DNA from 4 places in the Streptomyces sp. NPDC001832 genome. Region 3 is predicted to be linked to each of the others. Evidence: riboswitches for the same ligand, from Rfam matches in the RefSeq annotation. Region 3 holds a riboswitch; each other region holds the start of a gene.

Region 1 (3,956 bases), on a different contig from region 3:
GGAACCAAGGGGTCGCCGAGGGCATCGTCCGCGCGGGCCAGGTGCCGCTGGCGGCGAGGATCGGCACGCTGTCCGGCGGTCAGCGCACCCGCGTCGCCTTCGCCCTGGCCTTCGGAAAGTGCCCTGACCTGCTAATCCTCGACGAGCCGATGGCCGACCTCGACCCGCTGGTCCGCCGCGAGCTGATGGCCACGCTGACGGCGGCGGCGGCCGAACGTGGCACGACGGTACTGATCTCCTCGCACATGCTCGCCGAGCTGGAACACATCTGCGACTTCCTCCTCGTCGTCGCGAACGGCGGCCTGCGTCTCGCGGGCGAGGCGAACGAACTACGGGCGGCACACGCCCTGTTCGCGGTCTCGCCGGACACCTCGTTCCCGGCCGGGAGCCCGCACCGGGTCATCGGTTCCGAGTCGCCCGGCGTCGAGGGCCGACCCGGCGTCCTCGTACGGCTCGGCGCCCCGATCCAGTACGGCGGACAGGCCGAGCCGCCCACTCTGGAGGAACTGCTGCTCGCCTACCTGCGCTCACCCGACGCCCCGCCGTTGATCACCCCCGGCGCCCAGGTCGGCGACGTCCACGACGTCCTCACCCGCGACCGGCAGAAGGCTGTGACCGCATGACCAAGCTCACCCACGCCCCTGCCCGTACGACCCCCGACGCACGCCCCTCACGCAAGGGCCCCCGATTCGGCCTGATCTGGCTGATCTGGCGCCAGCACCGTGCGGCGTTCTGGACCCTGCTCGCCCTGACGCTCCTGACGACGCTGGCCATGATCTACCTGCGCGGCCAGCTGACGGACTACCTCGCCACGTCCCCCCAGAAGAGCCTCCCGCCCGACATCGAGAAGTACACCGGCCGCCTGTTCAGCGTCGGAAGCTACCTGGGCTACGCCCCCATACTGGCGGGCGTCCTGATCGGCGCCCCGCTGATCGCGGGCGACCTGGAGTCCGGCACCGCAAAGCTGGTGACCTCCCAGTCAGTCAGCCGCCTCCGCTGGCTCACCACGAAGCTCGCGATGCCCGCCGCGCTGATCGCCCTGTCCACCACCGTGCTGGGCGCCGTCTTCACCTGGTGGTGGAACCCGGTCAGGAGCCGTGCCGACAACCTGGACTGGACGAGCAGCGCGTTCTTCGACGTCACGGGGATCATGCCAGCGGCCTACGCCCTGCTCACCTTCACCGTGGGTGCGGCGATCGGCATGCTCCTGCGACGCACGCTGGTGTCGATGGTGGTCACACTCGGCACAGTGGTGGCGATCGGCTTCATCTGGGACCGCTTCCGCCTAAACCTGGGCCACGTCCTGTCGGTCACCACCCACAAGGGCGTAGGCCCCGACGCCCGGCAGCCGGAACTGCCCGCCGGTGCGGTGCAACAGGGCCAAGGCACGTACTTCCTCACCGACTCGGGAACCCGCCTGGACTGGACGACGTGCCTGGACAAGATGGAGAACACCCGAGCCCACACGTCCTGCCTGGAGTCAAAGCACGTCATCGGCTACGCGGCCGACTACCTCCCGGCCTCCCAGATGCAGCCGATGCAGTGGCTGGGAGCAGTCATCATGCTCACAGTCACCGCGGCCATCGTCACGTTCATCGTCGTGTGGGGACGGAAGCGGCTCTTTTGAACCATAGGCCCTGCAGGCCCCGTCGCTGCCTCCTCGTCCGACTCCGAGTCCGATCGAGATATATAGGCACCCCCGCGTCACGCAGAAACCCCGGCCCGGCGCGTACGGGGGATTGGGCGCCGGGCCGGGGAGCTCAGGGAGGAGAGAGCCTGGACTACTTCGTCAGGTGCAGCTGCTGACCCGGGTAGATCAGGTCGGCGTCCGTGACGATGTCCTTGTTCAGCTCGAACAGCTGCTGCCAGCCACCCTCGACCTTCTGGTCGGCGGCGATCTCGCTCAGGGAGTCGCCGGGGGCGACCTTGTACTCGCCGTCGCCCTTCTCGACCTTCCCGCCGGTCGGTGTGGTGACGGTCTCCTTCGACTCGGCCTGCGGAGCGGCGGAGCCGTCCGAGGGGGAGGCGGCCGGGGGCTCGGTGGGCTCGGTCTGCTCCGGCTGGGCCTGCTGCTCCGGCGCGGCCGGGGTGCTCTCCTGCTCGGTGGCATTGGAGCTGGAGCTGGAGGTGGAAGTGGAGTTCGAGGAGGAGCCGGTGTCGACGCCCGGGTCGACGCCGTCGTTGGTCAGGCCGCCGGCACTTGCGCAGCCCCAGGCACCCGGACCCTGCATGTCGAGGAGCTTCTCGGCGGTGGCGATCTGCTGGGCCTTGGTGGCCAGGTCGGCACGGGGGGCGTACTGCGTACCGCCGGCGGCGGCCCAGCTGGACTGCGAGAACTGCAGGCCACCGTAATAGCCGTTACCGGTGTTGATGGACCAGTTGCCACCGGACTCGCACTGGGCGACGGCGTCCCAGGTGGCGACGGAGGCGGCGGAGGCACTGGTCGCGCCCATCAGCGGTACGGCGACAGCGGTACCGGCGACACCTGCGAGCGTGGCGGCACGGACAGCCTTTGACGGGCGGCGGTGCCTGCCCTTGCTGGAAAACAGCATGGAACTTCTCCTCACCGACGCCTACGAGGTGAGCTGTCGGGTTCGGGCCAAGTGAGTTGCCCGGTCGCACGTCCTAGCACGCGACTTCACCCCAAGCCGGCCCCGATGCGTCATTCGACGATCGGGCCCAGCGCCTACCTGGGTCCCCCGCTCCTGCCTACGGCGCTTTACGCGTCTGTTCCCTTCGACCGACGGCAGGATTCGGCGTGACGATCGAAGGGGCCCGCGGTGCGAGCGGTTCTGACCGTAAACATACGCAACCCTCACATTCAAAGACGGACACATCGGACAATCGGCCCGTACTCGCATCTGAGGAACCGTCGTTTTCGCAGGTGGCAGCGGTACGGAGGGGTTCCCAGGCGCGACACGCCAGTTGACGCAAAGAGACCCATGTCTCACTTACACATAATCGGACATAGGTCTCTGAACTACCCAGATTTTTGAGGCCCTTTTGGCCGAATTCAGACTGCCCTCACTTGGCCTTCACGTCGAGATCGAGGCTCTGGCCAGGAAGGATGAGGCCCGGATCGGAGCCGACGGCATCCTTGTTGGCCTCATAGAGCGCGGGCCAGCCACCGGGAACCTTCTGCGCGTCAGCAATCGCCCAGAGGTTGTCGCCGGGGTGCACGGTGTACGCGCCTTCGGCGGCCGACACACCCGCGTCGCGCGCGCCGGCGTCACCGCGGGAGGCATGACGGCCCGACTCACGGCCGGCGCCGCCGTTCGCGTCCCGGCTCCCCTCGGAGGCCGGCGCGCCGCGATGCTTACCACCGACACCGTCGGGCGAATCGGAAGAGCCGGATGAATCGGGCACATCGGAGGGCGGGGTGGCCGACGCGGTGGTCGAATGCTTCGTGGAAGGCTTCGCCTTGCCTGAAGACTTGTCGGCGCCATCCGGGCCCTTCGAGCTCTTCGAACCACCCGTACCGCCCGACGCGCGGCCCGACGGCTTGGTGGTGTCATCGGACGAGGCCGCCGACGTACCGTCAGCCGACTCCGTGCTCTCCGTCGGCTCGGCGGAGGACGCAACCCCCGGGTCGACACCGGGCAGCGTCCCGTCCACCGCGAGGCCGGAGATGACCGCACAGCTGGGCCATGCCTGCGGGCCCTGGTCGTCCAGGACCTTCTCGGCCACGGCTATCTGCTGCGAGCGGCTGGCAAGGTCGGCACGCGGGGCGTACGACTCGCCGCCGTACGCCTTCCAGGTCTTCTGCGAGAACTGAAGGCCGCCGTAGAAGCCGTTGCCGAGGTCGGCGCTCCACATGCCGCCGCTCTCGCATTCGGCCACCTGGTCCCAGGTCGTGGCTTCGGCTGCCTGTGCACTGGCCGCGCCGAGCAGCGGAATGGCGATGGCCGATCCGGTCACGCCCGCGGCGACGACGATGGCGGGTGCCTGACGAGGGC
Region 2 (3,956 bases), on a different contig from region 3:
GGACTCGCCTCGCAGCCGCCGTCCGATCCACGGGACCAGGTACTCGCGTGCCCAGTGGATGTCGTCGCGCCGTACTTCGAGTACGCCGCGCTGCGCCTGCGGGGGCCATTCCTGGTCCGGGTCGGCCGGCACGTCGATGCCGAGGACCTGGGCGGCGCGCAGCGCGACCCTGGTGTGTCCCTCGGGCGACAGATGGAGCCTGTCGTCGTCCCAAGCGCGCCTGTCCTGAACGGACCGTAGCGACCACAGGTCGAGGACCGGGCAGTCGTAGCGGTCGGCGATGGACCGCACATGCGCGGTGTAAGTGGCGATCTTGCCGCGCAGATGCCGCAGCACGGGAACGCCTCGGGTATCGAAGCCGGTGGTGACCAGGACGATGCCGACCGATTCGGTCAGCTCGGCGACCGCGCGCTCGAAGCGCTCGGCCACGTCGTCGGGATCGGTGCCGGGCCTGATGATGTCGTTGCCGCCCGCGCAGAAGCTCACCAGGTCGGGTGCGAGTTCCTTGGCGCGCGGCACCTGCTCCTCGACGATCTGGTCGAGGAGGCGCCCGCGTACGGCGAGATTGGCGTACCCGAAATTCCCGTGAGCGGAGCCTTCGGTGCTTGTCCCCGCATCGGGCTCAGGGAGCTGGTCCGCGAGAAGTGTCGCGAAACGGTCCGCCCAGCCGACGAAGGTTCCGTCGGGGCCGGGGTCGCCGACTCCCTCGGTGAAGCTGTCGCCAATCGCTGCGTACGACTCGATGACGCCATGCCGGTTGATGACGCCACGTTGATTTTTTTTCGAATCGTCTGCCACGAACGCTTATCCTGCACCGTCGAATGTGACCTACGCGACCGTAATAAGAGGTTGGGGGCGAGATGGACGGTCCGGTCAGGTTTCGGCAAAGGGGGGAATAGGCCCGACCGGCAAATGGGGTGGGAGAAGGGGCAGTGCGCCGCTGCACACCGCCCCTTCTGTGTTGCTCAGGTCATGCCTTGTAGCTCAGGTCATGCTTTGCTGCTCAACTGCCCGGCCGTTCGGCTCAGACATAGATGCCGTGCGAAGCCAGGTAGGCGACCGGGTCGATGTCCGAGCCGTACTCCGGGCCCGTGCGGACCTCGAAGTGCAGGTGCGGGCCGGTGGCGTTGCCGGTGGCGCCGGAGAGGCCGATCTGCTGACCGGTGCTCACGGTCTGGCCCGCGGAGACGGAGATCGAGGACAGGTGGCCGTACTGCGAGTAGTGCCCGTCGGCGTGCTTGATGACGACCTGGTTGCCGTACGCGCCACCCCAGCCGGCAGTGACGACGGTGCCGGAGGTGATGGCCTTCACGCTGGTGCCGGTGGAGACGGGGAAGTCGATCCCGGTGTGGCTGCCGCTGGACCAGTTGGAGCCGGAGGCGCGGTATCCGGTGGTGTGGTTGCCGGGCACCGGGTGGCTGTAGCCGGAGCTGTTGCTCTGACTGGCCGGGGCGGAGGTCTCGGACTCCGTGACCGTCGAGGCCTTGTCCGGGGCGGACTTGGCCGGGGCGGACTTCTCCGCGGCCGACGAAGGCGCAGAGGGTGCCTTCGGCGGGAGGGACTCGCCCGTGTCGGCACCGGTGCCGAGCGTCAGCTTCAAGCCCGGGAAGATCAGGCTGGGGTCTTCGCCGACGGCCTGGCGGTTGTCCTCGTACAGCTTCTGCCAACCGCCGTTGATCTCGTGCTCAGCGGCGATCTGCGACAGGGAGTCGCCGGAGACGACGGTGTACGTCGTGGTGGCGGCCTGCTTCTGCGCGGCCGGCTTGGCCGGGGCTGCGTGGTTGGCGGCGGAGGCCGACTGCGGCGCGGCGGTCGGGGCCGAACCCTGCGCGGCGTGGGCACCAGTGGCACCGAGCAGTGGCAGAGCGATGACGGCACCCCCGGCGCTGGCGGCGGCGACGCCACGGGCGATGGCGCTGGACTTCGTACGACGATGCTTACCCGATGTGGGCATGACGTGCTTCCTCTCCGGCGCCTGCGAGGTGAGCTGTCGGGTTCGGGCTGGAGATGCCCGGCCGCGCCGAGCGCGACTTCACCCCGAGCCGGCCGGATTTCTCCGATCGGCGGCCTACCTGGTTCCCCCGCTCCTGCCACGCGATGAGTGGGTGCGAATTCCGGGCGGCGGCAGGATTAGGCGGTCCGCCCGGATTGACGGCGACCGTAAGCGAGTCGGGACGGAGAGAACAAGCCACGGGTTCCGCACCGGAATCCGTGCTCGGAAATCGGTGCGGAATTCCGGTCACACTCCGTGGATTAAGGATCTTGCCTTTCCGCGCCACGCACGGAATACCCGACCGCCCCGCCAGCACAGAACGTCACGGATATGACTCCGCTCACGAGAGGGCAGCCATCTCCCTTACGAGCGGGGCACATTGTGACAAATGCGCCCATTACGGACATGTCATGCTCATCATTCGCGTCGGAGCCTCAGGACCCGCGCGTCGAGATCGCCCCGAAGCCCGGTGTGCAGCCCCCGATGCAGCAGTACCGAACCGTGGTTCACCACCTCCGTATCCAGGCAGGTGTACGTTGCTGCGGGGTCGAGCCCACGCAGCGGCAGGGCCCAGGGCCGCTTCCCGCGCCTCTGCGCCTCCAGCCACATCAGGACCTCGGTCTCGCCCCCGTGGACGTACTGGACCGCGCCGAGTCCGCCGCGCGGGCGCGCAGCCGGTGCAGCGCGCCGCGCTGCACCGCCCGCCGGATCTGCTTGTAGAGATTCACCCAGGCCCGCGCCTCGGCCAGCTTCTCCTCACTCCACTCGGTGAGGTCCCCGCCGACCCCGAGGCACACCGGCCATCGCGCTCACGAAGCAGCGGTTGAAGTCCCATTTCACATAGTCGACGGGCGCGCTGGAGAGCAATGTGTCCAATTGCTCCCACAGATAGTCCTGTACATCGGTGCGGGCCGGATTGAGTACCAGTTGATTACGGAACTCGGTCCGTGCCGGCCCTGGGAAATGCTGCACCCAGTCGGGGCGTGCGCGATAGAGATCGCTGTCGGCATTGACCATTTCCGGCTCGACCCAGCTACCGAACTGCATGCCGAGTCCGTGCACTTCGTCTGCGTGTGATCGCAACGTGGCCGGAAGCCCTTGGATGGGGTCTCCCCTGCTCGAACGAAGCTGAGAGCTTGGGGAAGTGCCGGGCATCGCGACAGGGAAAACCTTGCCGGTCGCGGCACTAGGTGATCAATTCCAAGGGATACCTGCGGAGGGTGTGGGGTGGGCGGCGGCCGAAACCACCGCGAGACGGTCAGGCGGCAGGCTGCCGGCCCTGGTTGTCGAGGTCGCAGCGGGCGGTCAGGCGTCAGGGTCGACTTCGGGGTGCGTGAACCGCACGGGCTTGCCCAGCGACCGGGCGTAGGCGATTTCGGCTCGGGTGCTGTCTCCGATGTAGTCGCCGACTACGAGCACCTCATCAGCGAGCCGGATCTTCGCTCGGTGCAGATCGTCGAGTCGAACCTTCAGCGCCTCGGCCTCGACAGGATCGGACCAAAGTTCGTGCGGCGACTTCATGTCACAGCCCGGTTTGACGACAATCTTTCCGGCTTTGGTCTCCCGCAGATCGGCCTCGGTCATCTCGGTCATGAAGCGGGTGGAGCCGCAGATAACGACGATACGCGGGAGGCTCAGCTGCTTCTTCGCGTCGGCGAGCCTCTCCTCGGGGGTGAGCAGTTGCGGGTATGACACTGGTTCCTCCTGGTGGTGTGGTCCAAGGGGTGCCTGCGGAGACGAGAACGAGGGTGTCCAAGATCGTTTTGTGACGAACGACGTGGACACCCTCGCGACAGCACTCTATGCGACGACCGACGACATCCTGAAGGAGCATCCTGGGCTGGTGGTCACCCTCGCCACGATGCAGGCCATACTCGGCTTCACCTCCGAGGCCAAATGGCTCCGCCATGCCCGTGCCCACCTGCGCCACCTCTTCCCCTACCTGCCCCAGCAGCCCGGCTAC
Region 3 (3,956 bases):
TCGCCTGGGGTGCGTTCGCGGCCGCCCTGATCGCGATCATCGCGAATTCGTTCGCGACTCGCTGGATAGCCGCGGCCACCGCCGACCCGTCGGGCGCCAACACCCTCGGCGCCACGGTCATAGCGCCGGTCATCGAGGAGAGCGCCAAGGCCGCGGCCGTCCTGCTGATCTTCCTGTTCCGAAGGCGGGAGTTCAACGGGATCGTAGACGGCGTCGTCATCGCCGGCTTCACCGCGAGCGGCTTCGCCTTCACCGAGAACATCCTCTACCTGGGCACCGCCTTCGGTGAGGACCAGCAGATAGGCGCCTCGGGCGTAGTCTCGGTGACCGCCGCGACGTTCTTCGTACGGGCGGTGATGTCGCCGTTCGCGCATCCGCTCTTCACGGTGCTGACCGGAATAGGTTTCGGACTGGCCGCGGTCAGTGCGCGGCGCCGCCGGATCCGCCGTATCGTGCTGCCGCTGCTGGGTCTCGTCCTCGCCATGGGCATGCACGCCCTGTGGAACGGGTCGGCGTCATTCGGCCCGTACGGCTTCTATGCCGTGTACTGGGTGTTCATGGTCCCGGTCTTCGGCCTGGTGACCTGGCTGGCGATCTGGTCGCGCCAGCGGGAGCTGCGTGCGCTCTCCGCCGAGCTGCCTGCCTATGCTGCGGCCGGCTGGCTGACCCCCGCCGAACCGCTCGCCCTCTCCTCGATGCGGGCCCGCGGCATGGCACGCGAGGCGGCACGCCGACAACACGTCGCCGCAGCCTGGGGAAGCCCGTACGGAACGGCGTACGCGCCAGGATTCGGGCCAGGGCACGCGCCAGGATTCGGACCGGGGCACGTGTCGCCCGGGTCCAGGCCGTCGGCCCAGGTCAGGGCTCATGCCAAAGCGCAGGCCAAGGCCCGCGGAAGGGCTGCCGCCCGCACCGTCGCCGAGTACGAATCGTTCGCGACGTCACTGGCCTCGCTGCGCCGACAGGCGCGCCGCGGGGCGGCGGGCCCGGACTTCGCCGAGCGCGAGCTGGAGCTGCTGCACCACCTCTGGCAGCGCAGGGGCGTGGCCGCTCCCGCCCTGACGTACGCGGCGCAGGCTACGGGACGCCTGCGCCCCCACCCCCTGCCGACGGCCGCGTTCGCGCACCCGTTCCCGCAACACACGCAGTACGGCGGCTACGGCTACAACCCGTACCTGACCCCGCACCGAACGTCGCCACCGCAGTAGGGGCGTTCGCGAGCAGCCGGCCGCGATCCGTGGACGGCCCGGCCGTCCTCGTCAGGCGGCGTCCGCCATTCCGACAGGCCGGCAGCCCTGACGTCGGGGGTGAGCGTCAGGGCTGCCGGGGTTCAACGGCCGGTGAACCGGCTCGGATCACGAGGGCCGGGAGTAGGCCGCCCGGTGGATCAAGGGTTGAGGCCCTTGTCGCGCAGCCAGGCCATCGGGTCGATGCCCGCGCCGTCGGGGGTGTGGACCTCCAGGTGGAGGTGCGGGCCCGTGACATTGCCGGTCGCGCCGACCCGGCCAATGGTGTCACCGGTGGTGACCTTCTGGCCGACACTGACGCTGATCGAGGACTGGTGGCAGTACCACACCTCCGTACCGTCCTCGAGCTCCAGCACCGTGCGGTAGCCGTACGAGCCGGACCAGCCTGCGGACTTGATGGTGCCGCCGTGTACGGCCTTGATCGGGGTGCCGGTCGGCGCCGCGAAGTCAAGTCCGGTGTGGTGGCCGGAGGACCACATCGAGCCGGCTTGGCCGTAGGTCGAGGTGACCGTGTACGAGGAGGTCGGGAGGGCATAGCTGGCGGCGAGCTTGGCGAGCCGCAGCGCCTCGGCCTTCGCCTTGGCCTCCTCCTCCGCCTTCTTCTTCTCGGCGGCGGCCTTGGCCTCGGCCGCGTCCTGCTGCTTCTTGGCCTCCGCGGCGGCCTTCTCCGCGGCCGCCTTCTCCTGGGCCGCCATGGCTTCGGCGGCGGCGGCGTCATGCTGCTGCTCGGCCTGCTGGAGGATGCGGGCGCGGAGTGCCTCGCCCGCATCCGTCGCGCCCTGCTCGGCCTCGGCGGTGGTGAGGCCGGCGGTGGTGAGCGGGGCGGTAGCGGCGACGGCCTCGGACTTGTCGGCCTCGGACTCACCGGAGAACAGGGAGCCCACGCCGGCAAGGGACTTGGCGTCGGGGAGGCTGTCCGAGATGGAGTCGGGAAGGGAGATGGAGACCGGCGGCTTGCTCTGCGCGGTGGCCATGCCGCCCGCGCCGACTGCCGCGATGACGCCGACCCCGAGCACCGTGGAGCTACGGGCAAGTCCGTTGCGCTGCTTGGCGACGCGGTGCTTGCCGCGTACGGGGCGGACGGACTCCTCGGTGGGGTTCCACTCGTCCCAGCTTCCGCCGGGCCGGCCGTTGCCGTCGACGCGGAATTCGCTGCCGGTCTCACCGGCGAAGTCGCCGCCCGGCTCGGTGCCGTAACCGGCGCCGAACGCCGTTCCCGTCCCGGTGGTTCCGTGGTCGGAGCCGAAACCGGATCCGAAGTCAGCGCCGAAGCCGGAGCTGAACTCGGGGTTGAACCGAGAGGGGGCTTCGGGGGCAGGCTTGTTGGACGCCACGGGGGCGCACTCCTTTCCTTCCTTCTCGCCTACCGGGTTAGCTGACGGGTTCGGAGCAGGAAGGTCTCCTACGGCCCCTACGCCTCTCACGAGACACAGGTGTCCGATTCACCCCATGTAGATGGTTCCCCGGTTCCCTTGCGGAATTCGGCGCTCGCGCACGGTGCCGCCACTGACGACGGCTGGGACGACCGCGCTGCGTTATCGAACGTTAATAGACACACGGGCCTGATTCCAAGCTGTTCCCACTGATCGCTCAGGTCTTTGGCCAGGACTTTACGGGACACAACCGGGTGCAATAGGATGACTTGATCGCCCCTCAGCCATTACCCGGTTCCTGACGTTGCGTCAAACGTTATGCGGAGCGGCGCCTTTCAGTTACGCACGGTGGCGTCCCGCACCCAAGGCCGCGTCCCGGGCCACGCGAAGCACTGGGGCCACGCGAAGCACCCGACCCGCACAAGTCAGCCAGCCCGCACGACGCACCTGCCGCACCCCTCACGCCTCTTCCAGGGACACAATCCTCACGGTCCTGCGCCGGTCCAGCTGCCCCTCCGCGGGACGTACGACCGCGAGCAGCGCCATGTCGTCGGTCGTCTCGCCGCCCGTGTGCAGCCGTACATCATCGGTCAGCGCGGACAGCAGCTCCTCCGGCCCAGGAAAGATCTGACCGCGCAGCCGGGCCGCCGGATCGTAGAAGACCCCATCGGCGTTCCGCGCCTCAGAGAGACCGTCGGTATAGAGAAGCAGGGTCGCCCCCGCCGGCAGATCCCATTCGTCCGCCCGGTCGGGCCACGCCCCCAGCTCCATCCCGAGCGGCAGTGCGGGTACCGAGGGCCCCAGCACCTCCAGCGCCCCGTCCGCATGCAGCAGGATCGGCTCGGGGTGACCGCGGTTGACGATCCGCACCCGGGACACCCCGGACGGGATCTCGGCCAGCACGGCGGTGGTGAAGCCCTCCACCGCGTCCAGCCCGCCCCGAGCCCCCTCCCGCGCCAGCGCCCGCTCCAGCCGCTGCGCCACGCCTTCCAGCGAACGCTCCTGCTCGGCCGCCTCCCGGAACGCCCCGATGAGCACCGCCACCGACTCCACGGCGCCGATCCCTTTTCCCCGTACGTCCCCGACCACCAGCCGCACCCCCTGTGGGGTGTCCATCACGGCGAACAGGTCGCCGCCGACGTACTCGTCCGCCTGCGCCGCCTCGTACCGCGCCGCCACATGCAGCCCGCCGATCCGGTCGGACGGCTTCGGCAGCACCGCCCGCATGGCGGTCTCCGCAATGACCCGCGCGGAGGCCAGCTGCTCACCGCCGCGCCGTACGACCGTGTTGATCAGGACTGCGAGGGCCGAGACGGTGGCCAGGGTGAGCAGCTCG
Region 4 (3,956 bases), on a different contig from region 3:
CACGCCGACCACCCCGGCGTCCGGGTCTCCCTGGAAGTCCCGGCCTCCCGGCTGGCCAAGGCTCTCGCACTGGTTGCCGAGGCACTGCGGGCGCCCGCCTTCGCCGACAGCGAGATCGAACGGCTGGTACGCAACCGGCTGGACGAGATCCCGCACGAGCAGGCCAACCCGGCCCGGCGCGCAGCCAAGCAGCTCTCCAAGGAGCTCTTCCCGGCCGCGGCGCGAATGTCGCGCCCGCGCCAGGGCACCGAGGAGACGGTGGAGCGGATCGACTCGGCGGCTGTGCGTGCCTTCTTCGACGCCCACGTCCGGCCGTCCACGGCGACCGCCGTGGTCGTCGGTGACCTCACCGGCATCAACCTGGACGCCCTGCTTGCCGACACCCTCGGCGACTGGTCGGGAGACACCGCGGAGCCCCGTCCCGCCCCGCCGATCACCGCCGACGACACCGGCCGAGTGGTGATCGTCGACCGTCCGGGCGCGGTGCAGACGCAGCTGCTGATCGGCCGGATCGGCGCCGACCGGCACGACAGCGTATGGCCGGCCCAGGTGCTGGGCACTTACTGCCTGGGCGGAACGCTCACCTCCCGGCTGGACCGTGTGCTGCGCGAGGAGAAGGGCTACACCTACGGCGTCCGGGCCTTCGCCCAGGTGCTGCGGTCCTCGGCCCCGGGTTCCGCCTCGGGGGCGACGGGTGCCGCGATGCTTGCCATCAGCGGATCGGTGGACACGGAGTCCACGGGGCCGGCGCTGAAGGATCTGTGGACGGTCCTGCGGACCCTGGTGGTCGAAGGGCTGACCGATGAAGAGCGCGAGACGGCCGTGCAGAACCTCGTGGGTGTCGCGCCGCTGAAGTTCGAGACGGCGGCCTCGGTCGCGGGCACCCTCGCCGACCAGGTCGAGCAGCACCTCCCGGACGACTACCAGGCACAGCTGTATGCCCGGCTCGTGGAGACCGGCACGGTCGAGGCGACCGCAGCCGTGGTCAACGCGTTCCCGGGTGACCGGCTGGTCACGATCCTTGTCGGTGACGCGGCACAGATCGAGGAGCCGGTCCGGGCCCTGGGCATCGGAGAGGTGTCGGTGGTCGCCGGCTGACAGTCGTGCCCGCCGCGGACGCCGGACGGCCGGCCGGGCCGAGGCGGACGCCGCCCGCCCGGCCGGCCTGTTGCGTGTGACAGTCCACCGGTCGACTGTCACGTTCGACCGAGCACCGACGGAACCGGCCGGCCCACCGACCCGTCACGCGTTCATATCGGGACAGAAAAGGAAGACCCGGGTGAGATCTCACTCACACGGGTCTTCCTTTTTTGTTCGTTTTTTGGGGAGGTTGCCTGTTTGCCCTGTGGGATGCGCTACAAAACGCCCTGTCCGTTTGGTGAATGAAAGTGACCCCCCTTAGCGTCAGCTGGGCTGTCCGTCACTCGTATGCCGCATCCGCGACGTACCGGACAGCCATCGCCGAGTCCCTGTCAGGCGTGAGCCTGGGGAGCCGGGGACCCATGGAGTCCCTGGGGTGAATCGGATGCCTGAGCCTCGGTGAGGCCGGGACGTCCGTAGGAGACCTTCCTGCTCCGAACCCGTCAGCTAACCCGGTAGGCGAGAAGGAAGGAAAGGATCAGCCCCTTCATGGCGTTCACCCGTGCCACCGGGAAGCATCGTGCCCCGAGCCGACTGACGCGCAGGAGCGCGAAGATCGCCGGAGTCGCGGCTCTGGCCACCACCGGCGTCGTCGGCGGCATGGTCTCTCCGGCCCTCGCCGCGGACTCCTCCGTCAGTGAGACCGGTCTGAACCAGGTCATAGCCATCGAGGGCGCCATCGCCGACCAGATCGACGCCCAGGCCGACGCGCAGAAGCACCAGGCCGATGTTGCGGCGAAGGCGGAGGCCAAGAAGAAGGCCGAGGCCAAGAAGAAGGCCGAGGCCAAGAAGAAGGCCGACGCCAAGAAGAAGGCGAAGGCCGAGGCCGAGGCGCGCGCCGAGGAGGCCCGCGCCGCCCGGTCTGCCGAGCGCGCTCGCCTGGGTTCCTACCAGCTTCCGGTCGCCGGCTCTTACGTCACCACCGGCTACAAGTCCAGCGGCTCGCTCTGGTCCTCCGGCAGCCACTCGGGCATCGACTTCCACGCCGCGTCCGGCAGCTCCGTCGTCGCTGTCGGCGCCGGCACGGTCGTCGAGGCAGGCTGGGGTGGCGCGTACGGCAACAACGTCGTGCTCCGGATGACGGACGGTACGTACACGCAGTACGGCCACCTCTCCTCGATCAACGTCTCCGTCGGCCAGAGCGTCGGCGCCGGCCAGCAGATCGGCCTCTCCGGCTCGACCGGCAACTCCACCGGCCCGCACCTCCACTTCGAGGCCCGGACCACGCCGTCGTACGGCTCAGACATGGACCCCGTCGCCTACCTGCGCGCCCACGGCGTCAACGTCTGACGACGCTTCACCCGCATCATCTCTTCGAAGGCCCCTGCAGCACTGCCGGGGCCTTCGCCGTGCCCGACCTTCGCGCCGTCCCGCAAACGTTGGCGGCTTCCTTTGGGCTGCCTGAATTCGCTCCCGCCCCCGAATAGGACAAACACACCTCGCGGTCTCCCGGGTCAGGAAAACGAAAAAGCCGCGACCCCGAATGCAGGTGCCGCGGCTCTCTCACAGGACATGGTTCAGACGGTCTCCGGAAGCTCGTCAAGGCCTTCGGCGACAAGCTTCGCCAGACGGTCCAGGGCGGCTTCGGAGTCGTCCGCCTCGGACGCGAGCACGATCTCCTCGCCGCCGTGCGCGCCAAGACCGAGCACCGCGAGCATGGAGGCGGCGTTCACCGGGTTGCCGTCGGCCTTGGCGATCGTCACGGGGATGCCGGAAGCCGTGGCGGCACGGACGAAGATGGAAGCGGGGCGGGCGTGCAGCCCCTCGGCCCAACCGACGTTGACGCGGCGCTCAGCCATGGTTCTGCCCTTCATGAAGCAATGGTTGTCTAGACCAGTCTCTCATGTGGTGCGCGGTGCTCCGGCCGAACCGGGGCACGCCCACAACCCGTGCTGTGCCCGCCGATCGGCCCCCTCAGACTGCCCCGGCCCCAAGAACTACGCGACCGCTGACGCAGTCGTAGTCTTTGCGCATGCAGCCCTCGCCGGAGCAGAGTCCGCATCACGCGTATCCCGACCACTGGGAAGCGGACGTGGTCCTCCGTGACGGAGGAACCGCCCGGATCAGGCCCATCACCACGGACGACGCCGAACGGCTGGTCAGTTTCTACGAGCAGGTCTCCGACGAGTCGAAGTACTACCGTTTCTTCGCCCCGTACCCGCGCCTGTCCGACAGAGACGTGTACCGCTTCACCCATCACGACTACGTCGACCGGGTGGGGCTCGCGGTCACGGTCGGCGGCGAGTTCATCGCGACCGTCCGCTATGACCGGATCGACGAGCGGGGCAGGCCGGCCTCCGCACCCGCCGACGAGGCCGAGGTCGCCTTCCTGGTCCAGGATGCGCATCAGGGCCGGGGCGTGGCATCGGCGCTCCTCGAGCACATCGCCGCCGTCGCCCGCGAGCGCGGCATCCGCCGCTTCGCGGCCGAGGTGCTGCCCGCCAATAGCAAGATGATCAAGGTGTTCCGGGACGCCGGGTACACCCAGCAGCGCAGCTTCGAGGACGGCTCCGTCCATCTCACGCTGGACCTCGAACCGACCGCCGAGTCGCTCGCCGTGCAGCGCGGCCGTGAGCAGCGGGCCGAGGCACGCTCCGTGCAACGGCTGCTCGCCCCGGGATCCGTCGCCGTCATCGGCGCAGGCCGCACTCCGGGCGGGGTCGGCCGCACGGTCCTGCGCAACCTCCTCGGGGCCGGCTTCACCGGCCGTACGTACGCCGTGAACCGCGCCTTCGCCGCCGACCAGGGCACGATCGACGGTGTCCCCGCTCACCGTTCCATCGGCGAGATCGGCGAACCGGTCGACCTCGCAGTCG

Evidence for each region. Region 3 has a riboswitch for cyclic di-AMP ahead of ABT115_RS25480 (M23 family metallopeptidase). Riboswitches for the same ligand answer to the same signal wherever they lie in the genome.
Region 1: linked by a shared signal. The riboswitch ahead of ABT115_RS28950 (transglycosylase family protein) and the one ahead of ABT115_RS25480 (M23 family metallopeptidase) in region 3 are both predicted to bind cyclic di-AMP.
Region 2: linked by a shared signal. The riboswitch ahead of ABT115_RS10480 (M23 family metallopeptidase) and the one ahead of ABT115_RS25480 (M23 family metallopeptidase) in region 3 are both predicted to bind cyclic di-AMP.
Region 4: linked by a shared signal. The riboswitch ahead of ABT115_RS17085 (M23 family metallopeptidase) and the one ahead of ABT115_RS25480 (M23 family metallopeptidase) in region 3 are both predicted to bind cyclic di-AMP.

What each region holds. Positions count from the first base shown of each region.
Region 1 covers NZ_JBEOYU010000061.1:15,747-19,702, forward strand. Annotated here, with positions in the region: gene ABT115_RS28940 (ABC transporter ATP-binding protein) at 1-623, shown strand, start outside; gene ABT115_RS28945 (ABC-2 membrane transporter-related protein) at 620-1,627, shown strand; gene ABT115_RS28950 (transglycosylase family protein) at 1,782-2,552, opposite strand; cyclic di-AMP (ydaO/yuaA leader) riboswitch at 2,556-2,727, opposite strand; gene ABT115_RS28955 (transglycosylase family protein) at 3,025-3,956, opposite strand, start outside.
Region 2 covers NZ_JBEOYU010000009.1:108,865-112,820, forward strand. Annotated here, with positions in the region: gene ABT115_RS10475 (SGNH/GDSL hydrolase family protein) at 1-798, opposite strand, end outside; gene ABT115_RS10480 (M23 family metallopeptidase) at 1,025-1,954, opposite strand; cyclic di-AMP (ydaO/yuaA leader) riboswitch at 1,958-2,114, opposite strand; partial or broken gene ABT115_RS10485 (GH36 C-terminal domain-containing protein) at 2,411-3,085, opposite strand; gene ABT115_RS10490 (hypothetical protein) at 3,299-3,688, opposite strand; gene ABT115_RS10495 (IS982 family transposase) at 3,759-3,956, shown strand, end outside.
Region 3 covers NZ_JBEOYU010000042.1:41,859-45,814, reverse strand. Annotated here, with positions in the region: gene ABT115_RS25485 (PrsW family intramembrane metalloprotease) at 1-1,208, shown strand, start outside; gene ABT115_RS25480 (M23 family metallopeptidase) at 1,388-2,581, opposite strand; cyclic di-AMP (ydaO/yuaA leader) riboswitch at 2,593-2,744, opposite strand; gene ABT115_RS25475 (PP2C family protein-serine/threonine phosphatase) at 3,080-3,956, opposite strand, start outside.
Region 4 covers NZ_JBEOYU010000019.1:7,995-11,950, reverse strand. Annotated here, with positions in the region: gene ABT115_RS17090 (M16 family metallopeptidase) at 1-1,098, shown strand, start outside; cyclic di-AMP (ydaO/yuaA leader) riboswitch at 1,450-1,617, shown strand; gene ABT115_RS17085 (M23 family metallopeptidase) at 1,630-2,430, shown strand; gene ABT115_RS17080 (HPr family phosphocarrier protein) at 2,658-2,939, opposite strand; gene ABT115_RS17075 (bifunctional acetate--CoA ligase family protein/GNAT family N-acetyltransferase) at 3,113-3,956, shown strand, end outside.